Regions from separate parts of the Bradyrhizobium sp. USDA 241 genome, predicted to be linked through region 1. Evidence: predicted binding sites of a transcription regulator. Region 1 holds the regulator's gene; each other region holds the start of a gene.
What was found. The regulator PhoB, encoded in region 1, activates phosphate uptake and scavenging genes when phosphate is short. The targets are predictions, from matches to a motif close to TGTCATNNANCTGTCAT.
Positions count from the first base shown of each region.

Region 2: ABIF91_RS32025 (ExeM/NucH family extracellular endonuclease) is a predicted target of PhoB. The motif match lies at 889-905, and genes of this name have one in related genera.
Region 3: ABIF91_RS25025 (YdcH family protein) is a predicted target of PhoB. The motif match lies at 950-966, and genes of this name have one in related genera.
Region 4: ABIF91_RS35335 (RNA degradosome polyphosphate kinase) is a predicted target of PhoB. The motif match lies at 756-772, and genes of this name have one in related genera.

Region 1 covers NZ_JBMGPZ010000004.1:1,851,771-1,853,971, forward strand. Annotated here, with positions in the region: gene phoU (phosphate signaling complex protein PhoU) at 1-501, shown strand, start outside; gene phoB (phosphate regulon transcriptional regulator PhoB) at 534-1,241, shown strand; gene ABIF91_RS18455 (IS5 family transposase) at 1,434-2,201, shown strand, end outside.
Region 2 covers NZ_JBMGPZ010000005.1:2,129,141-2,131,341, reverse strand. Annotated here, with positions in the region: gene ABIF91_RS32025 (ExeM/NucH family extracellular endonuclease) at 1-765, opposite strand, end outside; gene ABIF91_RS32020 (type I secretion system permease/ATPase) at 1,261-2,201, shown strand, end outside.
Region 3 covers NZ_JBMGPZ010000005.1:664,128-666,328, forward strand. Annotated here, with positions in the region: gene ABIF91_RS25010 (hypothetical protein) at 1-149, opposite strand, end outside; gene ABIF91_RS25015 (hypothetical protein) at 172-390, opposite strand; gene ABIF91_RS25020 (YdcH family protein) at 516-722, opposite strand; gene ABIF91_RS25025 (YdcH family protein) at 1,053-1,232, shown strand; gene ABIF91_RS25030 (IS1380 family transposase) at 1,562-2,201, opposite strand, start outside.
Region 4 covers NZ_JBMGPZ010000005.1:2,792,372-2,794,572, reverse strand. Annotated here, with positions in the region: gene ABIF91_RS35340 (DnaA ATPase domain-containing protein) at 15-692, shown strand; gene ABIF91_RS35335 (RNA degradosome polyphosphate kinase) at 847-2,201, shown strand, end outside.

The DNA of each region.
Region 1 (2,201 bases):
GCCCGCCGCCAGCCGATGGCCGTTGATCTGCGCGAGATCGTCGGGGCCATGCGCGTCGCGACCGATCTCGAGCGCATCGGCGATCTCGCCAAGAACATGGGCAAGCGCGTCGCAGCGCTGGAGACGGATTTTCATCCGCTGAAACTGTTCCGCGGCCTGGAGCACATGACCGACCTCGTTCAGCAGCAGGTCAAGTCGGTGCTGGACGCCTATGCCGCGCACGATCTGCCGGCAGCGATGGCGGTGTGGAAGGGCGACGAGGAAGTCGACGCCATCTGCACCTCGCTGTTCCGCGAACTCCTCACCTACATGATGGAGGATCAGCGCAACATCTCTTTCTGCATCCATTTGATGTTCTGTGCCAAGAACATCGAGCGGATCGGTGACCACGCCACCAACATCGCCGAGACCGTGTTCTACATGATCGAGGGCCAGGCGATCACCGACAAGCGGCCGAAGGGCGACATGACGACCTTCGCCACGACGGTGCCGAATACCTAAGCGGTGCCGAATACCCAAGGAGCGACGACAACATGGGCGCACGCATTATGGTGGTTGAGGACGAGGAAGCTCTCACCGAGCTTCTTCGCTACAACCTCGAAGGCGACGGCTATGACGTTGAGACGGTGATGCGCGGCGATGATGCCGACACCCGCCTCAAGGAGCACATTCCCGATCTGATCGTGCTCGACTGGATGCTGCCGGGCCTGTCGGGCATCGAGCTGTGCCGGCGGCTGCGCACCCGTCCCGAAACCAAGCAGCTGCCGATCATCATGCTGACCGCGCGCGGCGAGGAAAGCGAGCGGGTGCGGGGACTTGCGAGCGGTGCCGACGACTACATCGTCAAGCCGTTCTCGGTGCCGGAGCTGCTGGCGCGCGTGAAGGGCCTGCTCAGGCGCGCCAGCCCCGAGCGGCTCGCCACCGTGCTCGCCTATGGCGACATCGAGCTCGACCGCGACAAGCGCCGCGTGGCGCGTTCGGGCCGGCCGATTGATCTCGGCCCGACCGAATATCGTCTGCTGGAGTTCTTCCTGGAGCATCCCGGCCGCGTGTTCTCGCGCGAGCAGCTGCTCGACAGCGTCTGGGGCCGTGACATCTACATCGACGAGCGCACTGTCGACGTCCACATCGGCCGCCTGCGCAAGCTGCTCAATCTCGGCCGCGAGCAGGATCCGATCCGCACCGTCCGTGGCGCCGGCTATGCGCTGGACGATCGGTTTGCGAAGGCGGAACAGACCTGAGTTTTGTGGATGTCTAATTAGTCGTCCGTGAAGAATGCAGATCGGCCTGAGACATAGGCAGAAGTTGTCTCGATAAAGTATTCGATTTTGCAAGAAAGCCGGGTGTTGGGCCGCGGTTTCTTGCGTTTTGGGATTTTGCTTTCGAGCGATTCGTGATTCCCTGACGGCGGGTCATCGGCATTGGGGACGGCGATGAGCAAACCGCGGGATGATCGCCAAAAGGACCTGTTGCTTCCGGCGCTCGATCAAATCATCGACATGGGCCACCCGCTGGTGCGGTTGGCGGCGCTGATCGACTGGAACTTTCTGGATGACCGCTTTGGTTCGGTGTGCCAAACCGGTCCGGGGCAGCCTGGACTGCCGACGCGGCTTGTCGCCGGCCTGTTCATCCTGAAGCACATGCACAATCTCTCGGATGAGGTGCTGTGCGCTCGCTGGATCGAGAACCCTTATTACCAATACTTCTGCGGCGAGTTGAGCTTCTGCCACCGGCTGCCGTTCGATCGATCGTCGATGACGCGCTGGCGCCAGCGGCTCGGCGAGGAGGCTCTCGTCGCGCTGATCCAGGAAAGTCTGTCGGTGGCACACAAGACTGGCGCCATCGGTCCCAAGGACCTGGAGCGAGTGGTGGTCGATACCACGGTGCAGCCCAAGGCCGTTGCGCATCCGACCGACGCGCGGCTGACGCATCGGGCCATCACCAAGCTCGTCGGGTTCGCCAAGCGCAACCGTGTGCCGCTGCGCCAGAGCTATCTGCGCCTGGCCAAACGCGCCGCCATCATGGTCGGCCGCTATACCCACGCTCATCAGTTCAAGCGCGCCCGGCGCCAACTCAAGTTCCTGCGGACGCGGCTTGGCCGGATCATCCGCGACGTCCGCCGCAAGATTGATGGCGATGCGGCGCTGGAAGCGCGCTTCGGCCCGCTGCTCGATCTGGCGCAGCGGGTGCGCAGCCAGGAT
Region 2 (2,201 bases), on a different contig from region 1:
GAACGCGACGTCGCCCGTGGTGCCGCCGCTGCGCTCGACGGTGAACTGATAGACGGTCGGACCGCTGTTACCTTCGTCATGCGACACCGTGAGCGAATCCGGCGCGAAGGCGACGTGCTGCACTTCGATCGACGATTCGGACGAACTGGTGACGCGGATGTCGTCGATACCGACCCACTCGTCATTGCCGACGGCGTTGGTGGTGAGAATGCGAACCTGGATGTCGTTGTGGCCGTCGACGGCGGCAGGCAGCAGCAGATCGAACGGCGTCACCTGGGTCGCGCTACCGCCGGTGGTGACGTCGGCGGCGTAACCGCTTGGAACGTTGGTCCACGCCCCGCTCGAACCGAGCCGGTACTGCACGTTGATCTGCTGCGCCGAGTCGTCCGTGCTGGCGTCGAGGTCGCGTGCGTTGAAGCTCAGCCGGACATCTTTGCGGCCGGTGGCGTCGAGGTGGATCACGAGGCTCGGGGCATCCGCACTGTTTGAGCCGTTCAGCGCCACCGTCGGGTTGGCGCTCTGGAATTCGGCCACACCGCCGTTGGTGATGGCGGTGTTGGTCTGGTTGGCGACGACGTCGACATCTCCTGACGACGATCCGGTAGCCGTACGCGCGTCCACCCCGGTGGCCGAAACGACATCGTTGCCGAGATAGCCGACGATCGATGCGACCCCCGACCAATCATCGTTGGTCGTGATAAGGCCAGTATTGGACCAATCCTGCAGGAAATCGCCGTTCGCCAGGACATGAGGGGTCGTCGACATGTATCGCCACTCCAGCGCTTGAGAGAAGACGTCGCGGATCGCCACCTCACGGCATGCGTAAGGGCACGGTCCAGACGGCCGATGGTTAACGGATCGTTAATGCGCGTTGATAGAACGCCGACCACAACAGATCGGTGACTGCTTCTTAACGGGCCGGTGAAGTCGCGACACGAAAGTCCTGCGGACGCCGAGCGAACCAACGACTCGTCTTGCGACAGGCGGCGCGCTCGACCTCTCGGCCGGCAGCAATCGCCAATGAGTCATCGCGCTACAGCTCGATCAGCCGCGAGAGGTGACCACGCCAGGTTTCGATTGGCGACCTGCGCGGCCCAACATCCGAACAGGCGGCGTTTCGTCGCAGGGTGTCGCGGCCTCGTTGCCGCCGGCCCGCGTTTTCGCGCACCGCGCTTTGTCATGCGCCTGACGTTGAACCTCGCTAACGAACGCCGACCGCATCCGACCGTGACGGTCCGACGTCGTTTTGAATTGAGTATCATGACCGCAACAACGTCCTCCGCGTCGACTCCCGCGTCCGGCGATCTCGCCTCGGCCGCGATCGCCTCCTGCAAAACGGCCTTTCTGACGGTGGGACTGTTCTCGGCGGTGCTCAATCTGCTGATGCTCACCGGCTCTATCTACATGCTGCAGGTGTACGACCGGGTCATTCCATCGCACAGCATTCCGACCTTGATCGCGCTGTCGATCGCGGTGGCGGCGGCGTATGCGATGCAAGGGCTGTTCGACCTGCTGCGTCAGCGTATTCTAACCCGGATCGGATCGGCACTGCACGCCGCGCTGTGGCAACCGGTCGTCTGCAACATCCTGCGCGGGCCGCTACGCGGCGGCGGCGCGAATCGCGGCCTGCAATTGTCACATGATCTGGACTCGGTCCGGTCGTTCCTTTCCGGGCTCGGCCCGACGACCTTGTTCGACTTGCCGTGGATGCCGCTGTATCTCGCCGGCTGCTTTCTCTTGCATCCTTATCTCGGCTGGACCCTGGTCGCGGGCGCGGTGCTGCTGTTCGGGATCGCGCTGCTCACCGAGGTGCTGACGCGGGCGCCGACCCGGGACGCGTCGCGTGCCGGCGCAATCCGCGGCGTCCAGCTTGAAGCCGGTCGGCGCAACGCCGAAATCGTGGCAGCGCTGGGGATGGAGCAGCGGTTGATCGACCGGATGGGGGCCGCCAACGACGATCTCGTCGCCGCCCAGCAGCGCAACGCCGATATCGCCGGATCGCTCGGCGCGTTGTCGAAGACGCTGCGCTTCATGCTGCAATCGGCGCTGCTCGGCCTCGGCGCCTATCTGGTGATCGAGGGGCAGGCCAGCGGCGGCGTGATGATCGCCGCGTCGATCATGGGCAGCCGCGCGCTCGCGCCGGTGGAACTGGCGATCTCCATCTGGCGTCCATTCCTCGGCGCGCGACAGGCGGGCCAACG
Region 3 (2,201 bases), on a different contig from region 1:
GCGCCGATGTGGCCGGCACCGTGGGCCAATATCTCGGCGCGCCGCAGAGCCGCAGTCGAGGTCTGGCATTCCTCGGCAGTGCCCGCGACTGGCGAGCCGTCTGCATCGATCAAAAAGGGCATTGCAACGTAGTAGGTCACATCCGACATGGCGTTGCTCCGGTTGTTGAAATCAGGCGGCGCTGCTCTTGCTCCGCATCTTGCTGCGCGAGGTCTCCGGAATGCAGCCGGCGGAAATCGCCGCCTGCAATTCCTCCAGCTCGGTTTCCAGATATTCATTGGCCATGATCAGCGCTTTGATCGTGCTGCGCAGATTGCCGTCGCACATCGCGATCGCCTGATCACAGGCCTGTTCATAATGGCTGTTGTCGAGAAGGGGCGTTGCCGACATCTGCGTTGTCCTCGTGTCGTGGCTTGGGCATTTCGGAGGTTTGGGCGCTCCAAAATGTTCCTATTTTGTTCTCTTCGAGTCAAGCGGATTCATTTGGGCAAGCCGCGGTGCAGGCCGCTCACGGATCAGGCGATGATGTCGGGGGTAATCTGGTCTTCGATGAACGCGATGCGGTCACGCAACAACAGCTTGCGCTTCTTCAACCGCTGTAACCGCAATAGGTCGGGGGCGGGCGATTGATGCAGTGCATCGATCGCGGCGTCCAGATCTCGGTGTTCCTGCTGCAACCGGGTGAGCTCGGCTTCGAGCTCACGCTCGTCTTCATTGGTCATGTCTGCGGTGGCCGAAAACCGATAAGCGTGAGATTAAGGCTGTGGATGCCCTGTGGAAATTATCGTCCTTGCGCGGCGTGATCGCAAGCGATCTGCGATCCCCGCTCGCCGATCTCCCGCAAGATATTTCTTGCAGGCTGGTGCGGCGTCGCGCAGGCGCATTGATATCACGGATTTTTCCCGCGCGGTTCCACTAGTCACGCTTCGTTACATATGAACTTTCAAAAATGACACTGCGACGACGGATACCCATCGACAGAACGGATCGCTGATGTAGACTTGCTTGTCCGGATCGAATCCTAAGGTTCAACCCTACCGAGGAGGTTTCGAATGACAATTCAGGCACATCTTGTTGAATTGGAACGGAAGCACAGACTTCTCGAAAACGAATTGCACGAAGCTCTCGTGCACCTTTCAACAGACGACCTGCAAATTGTTGAGTTGAAGCGCCGGAAGTTGATGGTCAAGGACCAGATCGAGCGTCTGAAGCACGGCGATACGCTCCACTAGCGACCCCCGTAACATCGTAGAGTTGATCACATCCTTACGCAGGGATGAGGGCATTCGTGCTCATCCCTGCTTCAAGGTGGCGCAAGACGTCTGTCTGGCGCCAGCTTTGTTGGGACCGTTTCTCGACGCCAACCGTCATCCACCTCGCGCGAAAACGCGCTAGCCCGTCCTATTCGTGAGAGTGCGGCTTTTGGGCCCGATTGATGCGGCCGCACATCTTGTCTGACGAGGCGCACAGGATTGCCTTCGGCTTTTCGCCGCCTGACGACCGGTACTTTGCAACGCGCTTGAGGGATGGGTTGGGCGAACGGGGGCGGACGCCCCGCCGGTCAAGGACCGAGCGGCAGCAGCGCGCCGGGCAAGCCGCAGATCAGGTCGGCTTCGGGACATGCCGCGGCAAACGCAAGGCGAATGCGGCTCGTGGTCTCGACGACACGGGCGGCGATTTTCAAGAGCCGAAGACGCAGCGTCGCGAACTCGGCAGCGGCCAATTCCCGGGCTTTGGGAATGGCGTCGCGCACGGTCAGCATCAGCCAATAAGCGGCCGTATGGAGCACGAGACGGACCTGGTTGGCGAGCGCCGAACGGCAGCTGGTGCGATCGGAGGCGAGCTGCGTCTTATGCAGCTTGATCAGATTCTCGGCTTGGCCGCGCGCGCAATACAGGCTGTCGTAGATCCACTCGGCCGAGCCGACATCGAGGCTGGTGACGACGAAGCGGATGTCGAGGCCGAGCATCGTCGCCTCAATACGGGCGACAGTGCGCCGTTCGCGATCCCAGGACTTTGCCTTGTGGCGCGTCTCGGTATAGCCACGCAGAACCGGCAGGTTCTCGATGGCGCGTCGCGTGCGGATGTCGTCGGCGACCTCGTCGACTTTTCTGGCGAGAGGCTTGGTGCCGGACAGACCGAAGATGTAGTCGATGCCGTTGGTCTCGCACCACGCCATTGCCTCCGGCCGGGCATAGTGC
Region 4 (2,201 bases), on a different contig from region 1:
GGAGCAAAGCAAGCGTGGCAGGCCGCGTCCATCCCCGACAATTGGCGTTCGCACTTCCGCATGCGGAGAGCCTCAGCCGGGACAACTTCCTCGAAGGCCCCGCCAATGCGGCTGGTCTCGGCCTGATCGACAGCTGGCCGGAATGGCCGAACCGGATCATGTGGCTGGCCGGCCCGGAAGGTAGCGGCAAGAGCCATCTCGCCGCGATCTGGGCCGAGGAAGCCGGCGCCCGCTCGACCACGGCCAATGCGCTGACCGCGGCAGGCGTCCCGGGCGCGCTCGCCACCGGCGCGCTGGTGGTCGAGGATCTCAAGGCCAGGGATTTTGACGAGCGGGCCCTCTTTCATCTGATGAACCTCGCCCGCGAGGACGGCGCCTACGTCCTCCTCACCGGACGCGAGGTGCCGGCCTCGCTGGAGATCGAGCTTCGCGACCTGCGCTCGCGTCTGCGGGCTGTTCCGGTGGTCGCGCTGCTGCCTCCCGACGACCAGCTCTTTCGCGGCCTCATCGTCAAATTCTGCGCCGACCGCCAGCTCACCGTGGACGAGAGCGTGGTCGGCTACCTCGCCACCCGCCTGGAGCGGTCCTCGGCCGCGGCCCGGCAGGCCGTGGAGCTGCTCGACAGCGAAGCCCTACGGCTCGGCCGCCCCGTGACCCGGGCGCTCGCCGCCGAGCTGCTCCGGGACCCCTGATCGGCCCCTTGTACCCCGACGCCTTCTGCAACGGCTTGACGCGGCGGAACGGCGGAACATCAATGTCATCGAAACGTCATCGCTGTAACACATGCTCCCCGGGGTTTTGCGCATAAGTCGCAAAGTGAGGCGAGACAGGATGGACCGACTTCTGATGGACTCTGCGCAAGCTATTGAAATTAAAGAAAAAGCTGCAGAGGCCGAGGGCCTGCCGGCGATCGCGTCCAGCCCCGAACGGTTCATCAACCGCGAGCTGTCCTGGCTGCATTTCAACCGCCGAGTCCTGGAGGAATCGGTCAATCCCAGCCACCCCGTGCTGGAGCGGGTTCGGTTCCTGTCGATTTCGGCGAATAACCTCGACGAGTTCTTCATGGTCCGCGTTGCCGGCATCAAGGCCCAGGTGCGCGAGGGCATTGCCGAACGCAGCCCCGACGGCCTGACGCCGTCGGAGCAGCTCGCCCTGATCAATCGCACCGTCTCCCAGCTCGCCTCGGACCAGCAGGCGATCTGGCGCGACCTGCGCAGCGCGCTGGCCGAGGTCGGCATCGTGCTGGTCGACGGCAAGGACGTCTCCAAGTCGGAACGGACCTGGATCGAGGACTATTTCCTCAACAACGTCTTCCCGCTGCTGACGCCGCTTGCGATCGATCCGGCCCACCCCTTCCCGTTCATTCCGAGCCTTGGCTTCACCATCGCGCTCCAGCTCACGCGCGCCGCCGACGGCAGGCAGATGAACGCGCTGATCCGCATGCCCGGCAAGATCGACCGCTTCATCCGCCTGCCCGCCGAAGGCACGGTGCGCCTGATCTCGCTGGAGCAGGCGACTGCCCTGTTCATCAACCGCCTTTTCCCCGGCTACAATCTGCACGGCCAGGGCTCCTTCCGGATCATCCGCGACTCCGAGCTCGAAATCGAGGAAGAGGCGGAGGACCTCGTCCGCCTGTTCGAGACCGCGCTGAAGCGCCGCCGGCGCGGATCCGTGATCCGGCTCGAGATCGACGCCAAGATGCCGGAGCAGTTGCGCAGCTTCGTGCAGCATGCGCTGTCGGCGGCCGATGACGAGGTGTTCCTGGTCGACGGCGTGCTCGCCATGAACGAGCTCTCCCAGCTCACGCGACTCGACCGGCCTGACCTAGAATTCACCCCCTACGTGCCGCGCCACCCCGAGCGCGTGCGCGAGCATGGCGGCGACATCTTTGCCGCGATCCGGCAGAAGGACCTCGTCGTCCATCACCCCTACGAATCCTTCGACGTGGTAGTGCAGTTCCTTCAGCAGGCCGCGCGCGACCCTGACGTCGTCGCGATCAAGCAGACGCTCTACCGCACCTCTAACAACTCGCCGATCGTGCGCGCGCTCGCGGAAGCGGCCGAAGCCGGCAAATCGGTCACGGCGTTGATCGAGCTGAAGGCGCGGTTCGACGAAGAAGCCAACATCCGCTGGGCGCGTGATCTCGAACGCGCCGGCGTGCAGGTCGTCTACGGCTTCCTCGAATTGAAGACGCACGCAAA